Regions from separate parts of the Azospira sp. genome, predicted to be linked through region 4. Evidence: riboswitches for the same ligand, from Rfam matches in the RefSeq annotation. Region 4 holds a riboswitch; each other region holds the start of a gene.
The links. Region 4 has a riboswitch for cobalamin ahead of OEL49_RS16650 (energy-coupling factor ABC transporter permease). Riboswitches for the same ligand answer to the same signal wherever they lie in the genome.

Region 1: linked by a shared signal. The riboswitch ahead of OEL49_RS14440 (TonB-dependent receptor family protein) and the one ahead of OEL49_RS16650 (energy-coupling factor ABC transporter permease) in region 4 are both predicted to bind cobalamin.
Region 2: linked by a shared signal. The riboswitch ahead of bluB (5,6-dimethylbenzimidazole synthase) and the one ahead of OEL49_RS16650 (energy-coupling factor ABC transporter permease) in region 4 are both predicted to bind cobalamin.
Region 3: linked by a shared signal. The riboswitch ahead of OEL49_RS04015 (TonB-dependent receptor plug domain-containing protein) and the one ahead of OEL49_RS16650 (energy-coupling factor ABC transporter permease) in region 4 are both predicted to bind cobalamin.

Annotation. Positions count from the first base shown of each region.
Region 1 is NZ_JAOTRW010000009.1:158,571-163,035, reverse strand. Features, by position in the region: gene OEL49_RS14445 (FecCD family ABC transporter permease) at 1-823, opposite strand, end outside; gene OEL49_RS14440 (TonB-dependent receptor family protein) at 847-2,811, opposite strand; cobalamin riboswitch at 2,944-3,154, opposite strand; gene OEL49_RS14435 (hypothetical protein) at 3,297-3,500, shown strand; gene OEL49_RS14430 (cell division protein ZapA) at 3,497-3,826, shown strand; RNA gene ssrS (6S RNA) at 3,864-4,043, shown strand; gene OEL49_RS14420 (EVE domain-containing protein) at 4,115-4,465, shown strand, end outside.
Region 2 is NZ_JAOTRW010000002.1:670,134-674,598, forward strand. Features, by position in the region: gene fba (class II fructose-bisphosphate aldolase) at 1-726, opposite strand, end outside; gene bluB (5,6-dimethylbenzimidazole synthase) at 925-1,695, opposite strand; cobalamin riboswitch at 1,741-1,936, opposite strand; gene pyk (pyruvate kinase) at 2,004-3,449, opposite strand; gene OEL49_RS03085 (hypothetical protein) at 3,541-4,245, opposite strand; gene OEL49_RS03090 (sugar transferase) at 4,257-4,465, opposite strand, start outside.
Region 3 is NZ_JAOTRW010000003.1:119,990-124,454, reverse strand. Features, by position in the region: gene OEL49_RS04025 (ribonucleoside-diphosphate reductase subunit alpha) at 1-200, shown strand, start outside; gene OEL49_RS04020 (ribonucleotide-diphosphate reductase subunit beta) at 197-1,381, shown strand; cobalamin riboswitch at 1,533-1,786, shown strand; gene OEL49_RS04015 (TonB-dependent receptor plug domain-containing protein) at 1,990-4,269, shown strand; gene OEL49_RS04010 (MotA/TolQ/ExbB proton channel family protein) at 4,284-4,465, shown strand, end outside.
Region 4 is NZ_JAOTRW010000012.1:84,322-88,786, reverse strand. Features, by position in the region: gene cobM (precorrin-4 C(11)-methyltransferase) at 1-269, opposite strand, end outside; gene OEL49_RS16665 (energy-coupling factor ABC transporter ATP-binding protein) at 283-1,122, opposite strand; gene cbiQ (cobalt ECF transporter T component CbiQ) at 1,119-1,850, opposite strand; gene OEL49_RS16655 (energy-coupling factor ABC transporter substrate-binding protein) at 1,844-2,215, opposite strand; gene OEL49_RS16650 (energy-coupling factor ABC transporter permease) at 2,212-2,889, opposite strand; cobalamin riboswitch at 3,026-3,239, opposite strand; cobalamin riboswitch at 3,309-3,525, shown strand; gene OEL49_RS16645 (acyl-CoA thioesterase) at 3,693-4,465, shown strand, end outside.

The DNA.
Region 1 (4,465 bases), on a different contig from region 4:
GCAGGCGCTGGTCGTTGCCCACCGCCAGGCGCACCAGATGGGGCACCACCAGGCCGACGAAGCCGATGGAGCCGGCAGTGGTGACGGCGGTGGCGGTGGCCAGGGAAGCCACCACATAGACCAGCCGGCGCAGGCGCACCACGGCCACGCCGAGGGCCTGGGCCGTGGCCAGGCCCCGGGCCAGCAGGTTGAGTTCCCGGGCGAAGGGCAGGGCCAGCAGCAGGGCCGCCGCCAGGGCCAGCAGGGGCGGCCGGGCGTCGGTGGCCTGGGAGAGGTCGCCCATCAGCCAGTAGAGCATGCCGTGCAGCTTGTGCTCCGGCGCCAGGGACAGCATCAGGGCCACCAGGGCGCCGCAGCCGGCGGCGACGATGACCCCGGTGAGCAGCAGGCGGGTCTGGGTCCACGAGCCGTCGCCGTGGGCCAGGCCGAAGACCAGGAAAGTGGCGGCCAGGGCGCCGCTGAAGGCGAGGCCGTTGATGCCGAAGGCGGACAGCCCGAGCAGGATGGCCACCAGGGCGCCGACCCCGGCGCCGCCGGAGATGCCCAGCACATAGGGATCGGCCAGGGGATTGCGCAGCAGCACCTGCATCAGGCAGCCGGCCACCGCCAGCAGCCCGCCGCAGGCAAAGGCGGCCAGGGCCCGGGGCAGGCGCAGGTTATGCACCACCGCGTAGCCCGGCGCCTCGGCATCGCCGAGCAGCCCCTGCAGGACGGCGCCGGGGGGAATGCTGATGCTGCCCACCGCCAGGGCCACGACCAGACTCACCCCGGCCAGCAGCACCAGCAGGGCAATGACGATCAGGGCACGACGGCGGGAGGGCATGGTTGGTCAGGCAGAACAGTCGGTCAGAAATCGTAACGCCCGGAGACGAACAGGGCGCGCCCGTCGGTCGGGTAATAGTAGTGACCGGCCGTGCTGGAATAGCCGGCAAACGCAGCATGCTTGTGGTCCAGGGCATTGGCGATCTGAGCCTTCAGGGTCCAGGGCTTGAAGTTCCATGAAGCCTGCAGGTCCAGGGTGGCGTAGCCGGCCAGGTCGCCGTGGCTGTTGTCGAAATCGCTGCCGTAGGCCCGTTTGCCGACCATGCGGGTGAGGACCCCGTACTGGCCGATGCTGCCGCCGTCCCAGGTGAGCAGGACGCTGCCCTGGTGTGTCGGGGCCAGGGGCACCCGCTTGCCGGCATAGGTGCCGCTGCGGAAGGTGGCATCCAGATAGGTGTAGCTGACCTTGGCGCTGACGCTGGAACTCAGCTTCCAGTCGGCCTCGGTTTCCAGGCCCTGGCGGCGGGTGGGGTCCAGGTTGACGTTGGCACCGGCGCTGGCGTCGTAACCGATTTCATCGCTCAGGGTGGTGCGGAAGAGGGCGGCTCGGGCCGACCAGGAGCCTTGGGCAACGCGGGCGCCGATTTCGTTGGTGCGGCCGTGCTGGGGCTTGAGGTCGCCGGCGAACACCGGACGGAAGGCCAGGTTGTCGTAGCCGAAGAGCTCGTCCAGGTTGGCGAAGCGGAAGGTGGTGCCGGTCTTGCCGAAGAACTGCCAGGCGCCGCTGCCGTAGGTCAGGCCCAGGTCGTAGGCGGAACGGGTGCGGCTGGCACTGCCGTCCATGCCGGGCTGAAACCAGGCCGGATAGGCATCCTGGTAGGCGCTCTGCTTCATGCGCTGCTGGCGGGCGCCCAGGGTCAGGCTGAGGGCGGAGGTGAGGTTGGTCAGGTTCTGCAGGTAGAAGGCGCTGCTTTTCTGGGTGGCGCGCTGGTTGGGGCCGTTCTGGTTGGTGGAGGTGACCTTGGCGTCGTAGTAATCCACCCCCACCGTGGTTTCGCTGCCCAGTGTCCCGAGGCCGTGGTTGATGCGCAGACGCGGGGTGAAGGAAAGGGTGTCGCGGACGCGCTCGCTCTTCCAGTTGGAAGAGACGAGGTCGGTGTTGAGGGTCTGGTGTTCGAAGCTGACTTCCGTCTCCAGGTCCACCTTGTCGGAGAGGGCATAGGCCACACCAGGGCGGACACGATAGCCGTCACGGCGTTGGGTGTCGTAGGGCTTGCGGCTGTTACGCGGATCGTTTTCGTAGGTCGCCTGCAGCAGATTGCCTGGGAGTCCGGAGGATTCCTTGTATACGGCGAAATCTGAGAAGACCTCGCCCCGCTCCAGCTTCAAGCCTACGCGGCCGCTGGCAGCCTGCTGGTCCTGCTGGCTGTTCTGGCGGTAGCCGTCGAGGCTGGCACTGCGCACGAACAGATTGCCGTAGAGGTGCTCATTGCCACCGGCGAAGCTGCCGTCCAGGCCTCGGTAGCCGAAGGAGCCAGCGGTGGCGGTAATGGAGGCCCGGGGCTTGCCGGACTTGTCGGTGATGATGTTGATGACGCCGCCGGTGGCTCCGTCGCCGTAGAGTACCGTGCCGGAGCCGCGTACCACCTCGATGCGCTCAATGCCGGTGAGGGGAATGGAGGACCAGATGATGGTTCCCATGTCGGTGGGGCTGATGCGCTGGCCGTCCAGCAGTACCAGGGTGTTGCTGGTGGCGGTGGAGCCGAAGCCGCGCATGTCCACCGTCGCGTCCAGGCCCAGAGGGCCGTAGATCGGCATGGCGTTGATGCCGGCCCGGGTCGCCAGCAGGTCGGTCAGATTGGTGGCTGGCGTCTTCTCGATGTCTTCCCGGGAAATGACGCTGATGTTGGCTGCCGTACGGCAATCGGCCTCGGAGAAACGGGTGGCGGTGACGATGACGGACTGGAGCGAGGCTTCCTCCGCCAGGGCCGCGGTCGCAGGCAGGGCAAAGGCAGCGGTCAGGGCGGTGGATAACAGGGAACGGCGCATGGGAGTGACTCCTGCATGGCAACGATGCGCATCCCGCAGCACCGTCGCCGATGGTAATTGGACGCGGGCAGGGAACCTTCGGATCAGGAGTGCTTTTTGGACAGACCAGTCTTGCCGCTTCCCCGCGACGCTTCCGCGAATTCCGTTCAGGCCGGTATCCGGGCTCGGAAGTCTTGATCCATCGCCTTCCCGGGGGTGACCCAGTGGCGTCGTGATGGACCCGCACTTCCTTACCGTTGCGGGGGCAGCACAGGCATTGCGCCGCTGCTGGCGGCGCGCACCTGTTTCCCGTTTAACCGCGGAGGAGGACTCCTCCCGCGGCACCTGACGCGGAGCGTTGTCCCTGGTGGAACAACGGGGGCGGATGGTACTCCATACCTGCCTGTATGGCGAGGCCGGCGCCTGGGCGCTTTGGCATAAAACACATTCAAAATATGGTCTTAGTCCTTGACCTTGCGTGTTTTTGGCCTCTATAGTTCGCGCCTATGACTAAGCAATTGGATGCCCTCGAGGGCAAGGTGGCGCAGGTGGTCAGCCTCTGCCACAGCCTGCGGGCCGAGAACCAGGAACTGCGCGCCCGACTGGCCAGCGCGGAAGACGAGCGCCTGCGTCTGGTCGAGCGCATGGAGGCGGCCCGTGCCCGCCTCGAGGCGCTGGCCGAGCAGTTGCCGGAGGAGGGCAAGGCATGAGCGGCAATTTCATCGACGTGGCCATCCTCGGCCGCGAATACCGGGTGGCCTGCCCGCCCGGCGAACAGGAAGCGCTGCTGGCTGCCGTCGCCTATGTGGACCGCAAGATGCAGGACATCGCAGCCAAGAGCAAAACTGCCGCCGCCGAGCGCGTGGCGGTCATGGCGGCCCTGAATATCGCCCACGAACTGCTTTCCGCCGGGAAGGCGGAGAGCCCCGCAGAAAATCCTGAAACCCCCGTTGACGGCTCTGACTTTCAGCGTAGAATCGGAGCCATGGAAACACAGTTGGACGCGGCCCTCCAAGGCCAGGAACCCTTGTTCTGAAGCCTTCTTGGCCGCACCAGCAAAAGTTTCCGCCGATTGTCCCCTGCGGTGTTCGTCAAGGCCATATATTCCTTGAACCAATGCTAATTGGCATCGGCCGCGAACCACTCATCCGCTGTTGTGAGCGCCCTTCGTCGGGTGCACCTGATGCGGACGGCAAGCGACCACTCTGAACTCAGGTTCAGGATGCCGGCCTAACGGCACAGGCGGGGGCCTAATACAGCAGCGCGGTGCGAGCAATCCACCGCGCTGTTTCCTTTTGTGGCCCCTCTTTTCCCCTGTTCGCCCATGGCTTACTGGCTGATGAAATCCGAGCCGGACGAAGTGTCCATCGACGACCTGGCCCGTCTCGGCCGGGTGCCCTGGTTCGGCGTGCGCAACTACCAGGCCCGCAATTTCATGCGCGATGCCATGAAGCTGGGCGACGGCGTGCTCTTCTACCATTCCGGCTGTGCCGTGCCGGGCATCGCCGGCCTGGGTCAGGTGGCGTCCGCCGCCTACGCCGATGCCACCCAGTTCGATCCGGCCAGTCCCTATTTCGATGCCAAATCCTCGCCCGGGCAGCCCCGCTGGCTCAACGTGGATGTGGCCTTCGTCGCCCGCGGGCGCTTCGTGCCCCTGACCGAACTGCGCTGCCAT
Region 2 (4,465 bases), on a different contig from region 4:
CAGCAGTTCCTGGGGCACGGAGGAGGAGCCGTGCATCACCAGGTGGGTGTTGGGGATGCGGGCGTGGATTTCCTTGATGCGGTCGATGGCCAGGATGTCGCCGGTTGGCTTCTTGGTGAACTTGTAGGCGCCGTGGCTGGTGCCGATGGCGATGGCCAGGGCGTCACAGTTGGTGCGGGCGACGAAGTCGGCGGCCTGGTCCGGATCGGTGAGCAGGTCTTCCCGGGTCATGTGGCCTTCGGCGCCATGGCCGTCTTCCTTGTCGGCCTTCATGGTTTCCAGGGAACCGAGCACGCCCAGTTCGGCCTCGACGGAGACGCCGATGGCGTGGGAGAACTTCACCACTTCCTGGGTCACGGCCACGTTGTAGTCGTAGGAGGCGACGCTCTTGCCGTCTTCCTGCAGGGAGCCGTCCATCATCACGGAGGAGAAGCCGGACTTGATGGCGGCCATACAGACGGCGGGGGACTGGCCGTGGTCCTGGTGCATCACCACGGGGATGTGGGGATAGGCTTCCAGGGCGGCGAGGATCTGGTGGCGCAGGAAGGCTTCGCCGGCGTATTTGCGGGCACCGGCGGAGGCCTGCATGATCACCGGGGCGTTCAGCTCATTGGCGGCCTCCATGATGGCCCAGACCTGTTCCATGTTGTTCACGTTGAAGGCGGGCAGACCGTAGCCGTTCTCGGCGGCGTGGTCCAGGAGCTGGCGCATGGATACGATGGGCATGGTGTTCCTCCAATGGGCAATGCGGTTTGTTCTGGCGTGATCGGCGCCCGCTGTCGTGGCGCTCGGGAAAGACCGTGATTTTATCGTGGCTTTGCCCCCCGGGCGAGTACTGCGACCACCGGGCAGCAAAAGAAAGACAAAGGCCGCGACCAGGGCGCCGGAGACGCCCAAACCACGGCCCTCTTCAGGCAGGCATGCCTAGAAGCGGCGTTTTTCCTGGGCCCTGGCCTGGTGCTCGCTGAGGACCTGGCGCAGCTCCTCCTCCACCGGCTTTTCCCACTGGCCGTCGTACACCAGGTCGGCCAGGGGCAGGCGCTGGCGCCAGCCGGCGCTTTCCAGCTCCGGCTTTTCCTTGAAGTGGCTGACGTAGCCCAGACACAGGTAGGCCACCGGGATGATGCGCGGCGGCAGGCCCAGGATGTCGCGCAGGGCCTGCTGGTGGAAGATGGAGACCCAGCCCACCCCCAGGCCTTCGCTGCGGGCCGCCAGCCACAGGTTCTGCACGGCGCAGACGCTGGAATAGAGGTCCATGGCCTTGATGTGGGTGCGGCCGATGACCACCGGGCCGGCCCGGTCCCGGTCGCAGGTGATGAGCAGGTTGATGGGCGCTTCCCGGATGCCCTCCAGCTTCAGTTCCTTGTAGATGGCCTGGCGCTCGCCCTCGAATTTCTCCGCCGCCTCCTGGTTGGCCTGCTGGAAGGCGGCGTGGATGCGGGCCTTGGTCTCCGCCTCCCGCACCAGGAGGAAACTCCAGGGCTGCATGTAGCCGACGGAAGGGGCGAAATGGGCGGCGGTGAGGACCCGGGCCAGCACCTCCTGGGGCACCGGGTCGGGCAGGAACTGGCCGCGCACGTCGCGGCGGGAGAAGATGGCGTGGTAGATGGCGTCCCGGGCGGCGTCGGAGAACTCGTGTTCGTTCTGGTAGCCGGCGAGGGAGATGACTTTGTTGACGGTGGGGTCGGTCTTCATGGAGTCCCCTTCAGAAGATCGGTGGCGGCGCGCCTGGCCGTGCGTGCCGGAAAGGGTCTCCTGGCCGGTCTTCTGACTCGGGATCACTCTGCGCCGGCGCCTTCCCGATCCGCGGATCAGTGGCATCTGCCGGCCCAGTCCCCCTCACAGCGTTGGGCACGTCGCGGAATGGGCGGCCCCAAGGCCTGCCGCACCGCGTTCCCGATTCTCCCTTGCGGGCACCCGGAGACGATTCGCCCCGGCGGACCGGGGCGACGGGAATTTTAACAGAGCCGGCGGATTCAGGCCCGAGGCCCGCGAGGGCCCTATCAGGCCCGCAGGGGCGGCATCTGGTGCTCGCCGACGCGGACGATCTTCAGGGTGTTGGTGCCCCCCGGGGTGCCGATGGGCTCGCCGATGGTCAGCACGATAAGGTCGCCCTTGGCCACGGCGCCGTTCTGCATCAGCAGCTGCTCGGCTTCGTAGAGCAGCACGTCCCGGTCCGAATGCTGCTGGCTCATGAGCAGGGGCGTCACTTCCCGGTAGAGGGACATCTTGGTCTGGGCCTCCGCATCCGGCGTCAGGGCATAGACCGGCACGCCGCAGTTGAGGCGGCTCATCCACAGGGCGGTGGAACCGGATTGCGACAGGGCGGCGATGGCCTTCACCTTGAGGTGGTGGGCGGTCCAGATGGCGGCCATGGCCACGGACTGGTCGATGCGGGTGAACACCCGGTCGAGGAATTCCCGGTCCAGGGTCACCTCGGCGGAACGCTCGGCCTCGATGCAGACCCGGGCCATGGATTCCACGGTTTCCACCGGATAGCGGCCGCTGGCGGTCTCGGCGGAAAGCATCACCGCGTCGGTGCCGTCCAGCACCGCATTGGCCACGTCGGACACTTCGGCCCGGGTCGGCACCGGCGACTGGATCATGGATTCCATCATCTGGGTGGCGGTGATGGCCAGCTTGTTCTTCTCCCGGGCGTGGCGAATCATCTTCTTCTGCAGGGCCGGCACGGCGGCATCGCCCACTTCCACGGCCAGGTCGCCCCGGGCCACCATGACGCCGTCGGAGGCGTCAAGGATTTCATCCAGGGCCGCCACGGCCTCGGTGCGCTCGATCTTGGCGATGGTCAGGGCGCGGCTGCCGGCGGCCCGCATCAGCTGGCGCGCCATGTACATGTCGGCGGCGCTCTTGGGGAAGGAGACGGCGATGTAATCGACGCCGATCTGGGCCGCCGTCTTGATGTCGTCCATGTCCTTGGCAGTCAGGGCCGGGGCGGAAAGGCCGCCGCCCTGGCGGTTGATGCCCTTGTTGTTGGACAGCTCGCCGGCGTGGCGCACCACGGTGTGGATTTCGGCACCGATCACCCGCTCCACGTCGAGCACGATGCGGCCGTCGTCCAGCAGCAGCACGGCGCCGGGCTCCACGTCCCGGGGCAGGTCCTTGTAGTCCAGGCCGACCCGCTCCTGGTTGCCCAGGGCACAGTTGGCGTCGAGGATGAACTTGTCGCCCTTCTCCAGCTGGATCTTGCCGTTCTCGAATTTGCCGACGCGGATCTTCGGCCCCTGCAGGTCCCCCAGGATGCCCACCGGCCGCCCCACCTTGGCGGAAATCTCGCGCACGGTGCGGGCCCGGGCCATGTGGTCCTCGGCGGTGCCGTGGGAGAAGTTCATGCGCACCACGTCCACGCCGGCGCGGATCAGGCGCTCCAGGGTGACGGGATCGGTGGAAGCGGGGCCGAGGGTGGCGACGATCTTGGTATGGCGGGCCATGGCGGGTTCCTGTTGTTGGTCTGTCCGGCCATTCTAGCGCAGCCTCCCCGCCGTTGCTGGCCCCCAGGCCATTTCCCGGCGGCGGGGCGCTTCAGTAGTAGGCCTCGATGGCCGCCAGCGATTGGGCGTAGGTGTGGCGGATCTGGGCCGGCTCGTAGCGGTGCTCCCGGCCCACCGGGCAGGCCAGCCGGGCTAGGCAGGTATGGCGACAGGGCGAGGCGGGCTGCCGGCGCCAGGCGACGCAGGCGGCCAGGTCGAAACGGCCGCCGGCCAGGGCGCCGGCCGGGCAGCCCTCGATGCAGACCCGGGGCGCGCAGCTGGCACAGGGCGAGGCTTCCTGCAGGGGCGGCGTCGGCGGGAAGTCGCTGTCCGCCAGCAGGGCCGCCCGGTAGGCATACCAGGAGCCCCACTGCTGCCGCACCCCGACCATGAAGGGCGAGGGATGGTGCCAGCCCGCCAGCCGCCCCAGCTGCTGCAGCCCCACCGGCGCATCGCCGGGATAGAGCAGGAGGAAGTCCCGGCCGGGACAGACGGTGGCAAACCAGCGGCCCACGCTGGCAATGGTGAAATCGTCGATGGGATGGTCCGAATCCAGCCCGGCGGCCTGCACCGCCTGCCACAGGCGGCGTCCGCCGTGGCCCAGCAGGATCAGCTGGCGCCGGCCGTGGCCCGGGGCGGCCCGCTCCAGGGCGGCGGCAACCTCCACCGGCAGGGCCGCCACGTCGAAGACGGCCTGCAGGTTGAGGCCGGCCTCATGCAGCAGGCTGGCGTCGAACGGCTGGCGCGGGGAGAGCATCGCCCGCAACCTCAGTGGGAAACGCCGTCCCGCTGCACCACCTTGAGGAAGGTCAGCCAGATGATGCGGCAATCGAAGGCGAGGGAGCGCCGGCGCAGGTATTCCGCATCCAGGGCCACCTTCTGGGGAATGGGCAGCTCGTCCCGCCCGTTCACCTGGGCCCAGCCGGTAAGGCCGGGCACCAGCTCATGGACGCCGGCCTCGGTGCGCAGGGCGATCA
Region 3 (4,465 bases), on a different contig from region 4:
CCGCCCCCTCCGGCAAGAAGCTGGACGAGATCTACAAGCTGGCCTGGACCCAGGGCCTGAAGACCACCTACTACCTGCGCACCCTGGGCGCCACCGCCATGGAAAAGACCAGTTCCCCGGTGGACCGGGCCGCCGCCCCCGCCGCGCCCGAGCCCAAGTTCTGCTCCATCGACAACCCGGATTGCGAGGCCTGCCAATGAGCCAACTGCGTTTCGACGACTGGGACGACGCACCCGCCGCCGCCCAGCCTACCCCGGCTGCAACGCCCGCCCGGCAAGCATCTCCAGCCCCCCTGCCCGCCCAGGCAGGAACGGCGGCGTCCCTGGCCGGCACTACCCCGGCAGCCGCGCCCCGCCTGCCTGCCGGCGGCATCTCCCTGGCCCCCATCAACCCGGAAGACAAGCGGGTGGTGAACGGCAAGGCCGACATCAACCAGCTGGCGCCCTTCAAGTACCCCTGGGCCTGGGAGTTTTTCCTCAACGCCAACCGCAACCACTGGACGCCCCTGGAAATCTCCATGGCCCAGGACGTGCATGACTACAACCACAAGCTGACGCCGGCCGAGCGCCACGTCTTCGAGAACGTGCTCTCCTACCTCACCACCTCCGACATCCTGGCCATGCGCAACATCGGCCTGGCGGTGATGGAGAAGATGAGCGCGCCGGAACTGCAGATCTACCAGGCCCGCCAGGTCTATGAAGAGGCCCTGCACACCTGGACCTACCAGCACTGCATCGAAAGCCTGGGCCTGGACCAGAAGGAAATCTACAACCGCTACCGGGTGGTGCCGGAAATCCACGGCAAGATCGCCCTGGCCAACCGTCGCCTGGAGCGGGTGATGCGTTCCGACTTCGACCTGACGGACCGGGACAACCTGCACGAATTCGCCCTCTCCTACCTCTTCTTCGCCGGCATCTTCGAAGGCTGCTGGTTCTACAACGGCTTCACTCCCATCTTCGCCCTGCAGCGCCGGGGCCTGATGAAGGGCACCGCCGAGCAGCTGCAGTACATCATGCGCGACGAAGTGCTGCACTGCGCCTTCGGCATCCGGGTGGTGCGCCAGCTCCTGCAGGAAGAAAACCTGACCCTGGACCCGGTCCAGGTCAAGGCCTTGTGGGAAGAGGCGGAAGCCGCCGAGTCGGCCTACGCCGGTTACATCCTGCGGGAGCCCATCCTGGGCTACAACGCCGACCTGCACCGGGACCAGTTCCGCTTCATCGCCAACCGCCGCGCCCGCCAGCTGGGCCTGGCCGAGCCCTTCCCCGGTGCCGAGAACGTGCTGCCCTGGCTCGACGAACAGGCCAATATGCGCAAGGAAAAGAACTTCTTCGAAACCCGCGTCACCGAGTACCAGACCGGCGGCGCCCTGGCCTGGGACTGAGCCGGGCGACAACCAGCGGCACCGTGCCCTGGACGCTACCCCGGCCCCAGGCGGGGATGGGGCAGCCCAGGACACAGACTTTTGTCATAGATGGGATTGGGGGTATGATCGCGCTCCTGATCGCCTGCAGTTGCGATCCCGGCTCCCCAGGGAGCCATTAGCAGTCAAAGGTGTCCGGCGGCAGCAGCCGCCGGGTGAAACGGGAACGAAGTAACGGCCATCACGGCCCCAAGCTTCGGCTGCCCCCGCAACGGTAAGCCAGTGCGGATGTTCCACGGCCCTCCTCCCCGGAGCGCCAGCCACTGAGCCAGCCCGTCGCCCCCTCACCGGGGTCGGCGACTGGCTTGGGAAGGCGGAACATCAAGACTGGCGAGCCCGGAGACCGGCCTTTGATTTTTGCGTGCCCGCCGTCCATGGAGGACGGTGCCGGCACGAACCTGCCACCGACCGCGGGGTTGCGGACGGAGCGGAGCATGAATCGAAGCGCCGGCCTTCCCTCTGAGCCGAGTTTCTGCCGCCTGCCCTCGGGCCGGCGGTCGCGCCTCATCCTTTGTGCCCCCGTTTCCCGAAGCCCGGTCGGTAGCCATCGACTGGAGTCAGACAGCAACATGGGGAGCATCAACAACCAACAACCGCGGCGCCTCCTGGCCGCCGCCATCGCCGCCCTCTTTTCCCAGGCCGCCCTGGCCGCCGGAGAGCAGGGCGAGACGGAACTGGGCAGCGTGGTGGTGACCGCCTCGCGCATCGAGCAGACCACCCTGGAGGCCCCGGCCGCCGTCACCGTCGTGACGGCCGACAAGCTGGACGCCTCGGGTGCCGTGCGCATCGGCGACGCCCTTACCGCCAAGGTGCCCAGCTTTTACATGCGCAACGGCCTGGGCACCAGCACCCGCATCAACACCGCCCCCATCGTCTCCTTCCGCGGCCTCTCCGACGGCCGGGTGAAGATGATGGTGGACGGCATGAGTCTCTCCGACGGCAATGCCGGCGGCCTGGCCAGCCTGATGGGCATTCCCATGGGCGAGGTGGAGCAGATCGAGGTGGTGCCCGGCTCCGCCTCGGCCCTCTACGGCAGCGACGCCATGGGCGGCGTGGTCAATGTCATCACCAAGGTGCCCACCAAGCAGGAAACCCGGGTCAAGGTCAGCCGGGGCTTCGGCGACGGCGAGCGCAGTGCGGTGGAAGCCAGCTACCGCAACAAGTGGGACAACGGCCTGGCCGCCACCCTGGGCTTCGGCTACGAGGACATGGCCGGTTTCGCCGGCAGCGACCTGGTGGTGCTGCCGGTGGGCACCACCGGCAGCGGCGCCAACGCGGTCCAGGGTGGCCGGGCCACCACCACGGTGGATGGCAAGAAGGCCTATGTGGTGGGGGACCAGGGCGCCATTTCCTCCCACGCCAACAACCTGCATGCCAAGGTCTATTACAGCCTGGATGCCCAGTCCCGCTTCTTCGCCGGCTTCAACCGCAGCGAAAGCAGCATCGGTTTCGAGCGCTTCAACAACTACCTGAGCAAGAACGGCGCCCCCCTCGCCCTGCCCGCCAGCAACGTCTCCATCAACGGCGACAAGCTGGGCAGCATCAAGGAATCGAGCTTCTGGAATTCCAGCAATCCCAACTACCGCCAGGAGACCCGCTATTTCGCCGGTTTCGACGGCAAGCTGGGCAATGGCTACGACCTCAAGGCCAATGTGGGCTACTTCGACCGGGAGGCCTTCTACGTCGGCTCCGGCACCGGCGCCACCTTCGACAGCGGCCCGGGCACCCGCACCAGCACTCCCAACACCACCCTGGATGCCTCGGCCCAGCTGGGTTTTGCCGCGGGCAGCAACCAGTACCTGATCGTCGGTCTCTCCTCCAGCCGCAGCCACCTGCGGCGCAAGGTGTACCAGCTCACCAGCTGGCGCGATCCCGACAGCACCACCGGCGCCCTCAACGAACAGTCAAACGGGGAAAGCACCACCAATTCCCTGTTCCTGCAGGACCAGATCTTCGTCGGCGACGACCTCACCCTCTACCTGGGCGGCCGCCACGACCGCTGGAGCAGCCGGGGCAACATGCAGAAGTTTGTCGGTACGCCCCGAAGCAATCTGGACATCCCGGAGCGCTCCGAATCCGCCTTCTCCCCCAAGGTGGCGGCGGTCTATCGTCTGACGCCGGGCACCAGCCTGCGCAGCTCCCTGGGCAAGGCCTTCCGCGCCCCCTCCAACTACGAGATGTACGCCACGCCCAGCATCAGCAGCCGCCGCCTGCTGGTGGCCGACCCCAACCTGAAGCCGGAAACCTCCACCTCCTGGGACCTGGGCATCGAGACGGCCCTGGCCGGCCAGGGCTCGGCCAAAGCCACCTATTACCGCACCCGGCTGCAGGACATGATCTACCGCAAGCTCAGCCCCTACAGCGGCAGCCTGGCCAATGTGGACTTCTTCGCCACGGCCACCAACGCCGGCCAGGCCGAGGTGGAAGGCGTGGAACTGGCGGCGGAAATGCCCCTCGCCTCCTGGCTGCGGGCTTCCGCCAGCTACACCTGGACCGACAGCCAGATCACCCGGGACGAAAGCGGCACCGGCCTGCAGGGCAAGCGCCTGCGCTATGTGCCGAAGAACACCGCCTACTTCGCCCTGGACGCCCAGTGGCAACAGTGGCGCGCCTACCTCTCCGCCGCCTACACCGGCGAGCAGTTCAGCAAGGAAGACAACAGCGACGTCATCAAGAACGTCTACGGCGGCGTCAGCAAGTACTGGCTGGCCAACCTCAAGCTGAGCTACCAGTTCGACAGGAATTTCAAGGTCAGCGCCGGCATCAACAACCTCTTCGACAAGACCTACTACGAGTACTACCAGATGCCCGGCCGCAATGCCTTCATCGAGCTGAGCGCCTCGTTCTGACCCTGGGAGCCATCATGGAAATCGTCACCCTCATCGAGCAACTGCTCTACCAAGTCTCCACCGCCCTCTACCTGCCGGTGATCGGCGGCTGCGCCCTGCTGGTGGCCTACGTGCCCCTGCAACTGGGCATCACCCTGTTCGACGCCTGGCAGCGGCGCCGCGGCCATCTGCCGGAGGTGGAAAGCTTCAAGCTGCG
Region 4 (4,465 bases):
GGGTCGCCGGTCTGCAGGCGCACCACGGTCTGGTGGCGGCGGCTGGCCTGGAGCAGCCAGTAGGTCATTTCCTCCAGGGTCATGTCCTTGGAGTCCCGGATCTCGCAGCCCGGCGGGGCGTAGAGGGTGGCCGCCTGGTCCACCAGGGAGCCGGCGAAGAGGATGGCGCCGGCCTGTTCCAGCAGGCGGCGGCCCTTGACGGTGATGAGGTCCGGGTCGCCGGGGCCGGCGCCGACGAACCAGATCTTGCCGAGGGTGGCTGGGGTCATGGCATGTTCCTTCTCAGCAGTCTTCTTGTTGCAGCTGGGCCAGGAGGGCGCTGCAGCTGTGGATGGGGGTGTCGCCGCGGAGCAGGCCGCGCTGCCGCAGCTGCCGTTCCAGGCCGATCACCGAGGGCAGGCGCAGGCCGATGGCGGCCAGCTCGGCCTCGTGCCCGGCCAGGGCCGGGGCGTCGAAGCTGGCGCAGCAGCGGCCGGCGGCCATGAGGTGGATGCGGTCGGCCCAGCGGTAGGCGAAGTGGATGTCGTGGGTGGCCAGGAGGATGGTCATGCCCCGGCGGTGCAGGCCGTCCAGCACCGCCAGCAGTTCCTCCTGCATGGCCTGGTCGAGGCCGGCCATGGGTTCGTCCAGCACCAAGAGCTCCGGCTCCATGGCCAGCACGCCGGCGATGCAGACCCGCTTCTTCTGGCCGAAGCTGAGGTTCTGCACCGGCTTGTGGGCCAGGTCGTCCATGCCCACGGCCTGCAGGGCGGCTTCCACCCGGGCGGCGACGGTGGCCTCGTCCAGGCCCAGGTTGAGGGGGCCGAAGGAGACGTCCTCCCGCACGCTGGCGGAGAAAAGCTGCCGGTCCGGATTCTGGAAGACCAGGCCCACCTTGCTGCGCAGGGCGCGCAGGCCGGCCCGGCCGTAGTCCACCGGGGTGCCGGCGTAGTGCACCCGGCCGGCGGCGGGGCGCAGCAGGCCGTTGCAGTGCTGGAAGAGGGTGGTCTTGCCCGAGCCGTTGGCGCCGATGAGGGCGTTGCGGCTGCCCCGGGAAACGCCCAGGGAACAGCCGGCCAGGCCCGCGCTGCCGTCCGGGTAGCGGTAGTGCACGTCCTCCAGCTGCAGCAGGGGCACGCTCACCGGCCGCTCCAGGCGAGCAGCACCAGGGCCAGGGCGGCCACGCCGGCCAGGCCGGCATCGCGCCGGGCGTGGGGGTGGCGGCTGCCGAGGAAGCGCAGGGGACCGTCGTTGTTGCGGGCCAGGGCCGCCAGGTGCAGGGCGTGGGAACGCTGCCACACCTGCAGGGTGAGGTGGGCGGCCATCTGCCCCAGGCTGCGCAGCAGGCGGCTGCGGTCCAGGTGGCCGAGGCGGGCGGCCTGGGCGGCGCGCATGTCCTGCAGGGCGGCGGCGAAGACGAACAGGGTGCGGTAGCACAGCACCATGATGTCCAGCAGCACCTCGGGGGTGCGCAGGCGGCGCAGCAGGGCGATGAGGTCGCTCAGGGGCGTGGTCAGCACCAGGAACAGCAGGGCCGCCAGGGCGCCCAGGGAGCGGGTCGCCACCACGGCGGCCTGGTGGGTGCCGGCGGCGGTGGCCTGCAGGCCGCCCCCATCCACGGAGACGGCCAGGGAGAGGGCGCTGATGGCGAGGAAGAAGAGGGCCGGGGCCGCCACCCGCAGATAGAGCAGGGGCGATACCCGGGCGCCGCCGATGGTCACGGCCGCCAGCAGGGCGGCCACGCCGAGCCCGGCGGCCGGGGTGGCGGCGGCGACGAAGGCGGCCGTCACCCCGCCCAGGGCGAAGAGGCCCTTGGCCTGGGGCGCCACGCCGCGCCAGCGGTTGGCGTAGGCCGACTGCTCGATCAGCACGCCGGCCCTTCCTGGTCCTTGTCTTCGCGCCGGGCTGCCGCTTCACCGCGTCGTTGTTCCCGGCGCAGCTTTTCCCGGGTGCGGGCGCAGCCCAGGTAATAGCCGATGAAGCCGGCGCCGAGGGCCGCCTGCAGGGCGAAAAGGAGGGAGGCGATCTCGCCGCTGGCCGGCTCCAGCAGGGGCTGGAACCAGGGCTGGTAGTCCGGGGCGATGCGGGTGATGAGGGCCTGGGCCTCGCTGTCGGCGCCGCCGAAGATTTCCGCCGGCTGGCCGTCCGGCCCGACCGGCCGTTCCACCAGCCACAGGGGCAGGGCCGCCAGCAGCACCACAGCGATGAGCAGCAGCAGGTTCTGGTGGCGCTTCATGCCCGCACCTCCGGCGCCGGGGCCACGCCCAGGTCCTGCAGTTCCTGCGGGTTGAAGCGGGCCAGGGCGTTGCAGATGACCACGGTGAGCAGGCCCTCGCTGATGGCCAGGGGAATCTGGGTGAGGGCGAAGATGCCGGCGAACTTGAGGAAGGAGGCGCCAAAGCCGCCCACCGGATCGGGGAAGGCCCAGGCCAGTTGCACCGAGGTGGTGACGTAGGTGAGCAGGTCCGCCAGGCTGGCGGCGAGGAACACGCTCACCGCCAGGGAGGCCTTGAGGCGGCGGGCCAGGGCGAAGATGCCGTAGGCGGCGAAGGGTCCCACCACGGCCATGGAGAAGATGTTGGCGCCCAGGGTGGTGAGGCCGCCGTGGGCCAGCAGCAGGGCCTGGAACAGCAGCACCACGGCGCCGATGGGAGCCATGGCGGCAGGGCCGAAGAGCACGGCGCCCAGGCCGGTGCCGGTGGGGTGGGAACAGCTGCCGGTGACCGAGGGCAGCTTCAGGGCCGAGAGGACGAAGGTGAAGGCGGCGGCCACTCCCAGCAGCATGCGCTGCTCGGGATTTTCGCGGATGCGGCGGTTCACGGAACGGATGCCCCAGGCGACGAAGGGGGCGGCGGCGACGCTCCAGCCCACGGCGTGTTCGATGGGCAGGAAGCCTTCCATGATGTGCATGAGTCTCTCCCTCGGCGAGCATGACGGTGGCGCACCAGGCGGGGGAGTTGTGGCAGGTCGGATAAAGGGCCGCGGCGGATGGAACAGCGAGGAGGCGGCAAATCACCAGAACCGTTCCCGTCACCCCGGGGAATGGTGCAACTTGTGATGTCAGGCCGGTCTTCTGGCTTGCCTTCATCCTTCCCTGCCGGCCTTCCCGTGATGAACCACAGTGGCGTGAGGCAGCGTCGTCTGGCTTACAGCAGCGGGGGCTGCGCCGGACTGTCCTGGGTGGTCCCTGGAGTCACCGGCTTCCCGTTTCACCGTCCCCGCAGAGCGCGAGGCACGGCACCTGAATCGGGGCGGATGATAGCCCACTCCCCCCGGGCTGGGCAATCCGCCGCGCCAGGCGCGGCGTTTGGCGAATCGGTCGGGGCGGGTTAGACTGGCCCCGCTTCGGTTCCCCCCTCCAGGGGATGAAAAGGGAATCCGGTGCGAGACAGGGCGGCGACGCCCCGACTCCAGTCCGGAACTGCCCCCGCAACTGTAGGCGGCGAGCGTTGCGCTCCACTCTTTGCCACTGGCGATACTGCCGGGAAGGCTGGCGCAACGTGACGACCCGCAAGTCAGGAGACCTGCCGCGGCATTACTTCATATCAATCCTAATTGGGGCGGGGTGTCCCCTGAGGAAGGTAAATGCGCGCATTCCCTGACTGTCATCGTTGTCCGCTCTCGGCTGCCTGCCGCTCCGAGCCGCTTTGCCGCGGCCCGGGGTGTTCGCCCTTCTCCGATGCTCCCGCTCCGCTTTATCCAAGGAGTTGCGCATGCGCATGGAAGCAATGGAAATCGGCGCCGTCGTGGGGACGGCCGCCCAGCCCGTAGAAGCCAATCCCGCCCCCACTTCGTCCACTTCGCCGCGGCAGCAGCAGGCCACCCTCATGGTGGACGTGGTCTTCCCCGAACAGGTGAACCATCACGGCACCCTCTTCGGCGGTTCCGCCATGGCCATGATGGACAAGCTGGCTTTCCTGGTGGCCACCCGGGAGACCCGCCGGCCCATGGTCACCGCCAGCAGCGGCCGCATCGACTTCCGTAAGCCCATTCCCCAGGGGCGCCTGGTGGAACTGTCCGGCCGGGTGGTGCAGCGGGGTCGGCGCTCGGTGCAGGTGGAGGTGGCCCTGGCGGCGGAGGACCTGGCCACCGGGCTGCGGGAGACCAGCGCCACCGCCCACTTCACCCTGGTGGCGGTGGACGGTCCAGGGGCGCCGCTGCAGGAGGACGACGAGAGCTTCGCCCAGCTGCCCGGCATCGGCCCGGTGACGGCCATGGTGGAGATGGTCTTTCCCGGCCACACCAACCACCACGGCAGCCTCTTCGGCGGCCAGGCCCTGGCCTGGCTGGGCAAGGCGGCCATGGTGGCGGCCAGCCGCCAGGCCCGCATGCCGGTGGTGATGGCCGCTTCCGAGCGCATCGACTTCCACGCGCCGGTGCTGGAGGGGGAGATCGCCGACCTGGCGGCCCGGGTGGTGGCCATCGGCAACAGTTCCATGACGGTGGAAGTGCTGCTGCACGCCGAGGCCCTGCTCACCGGCCAGCG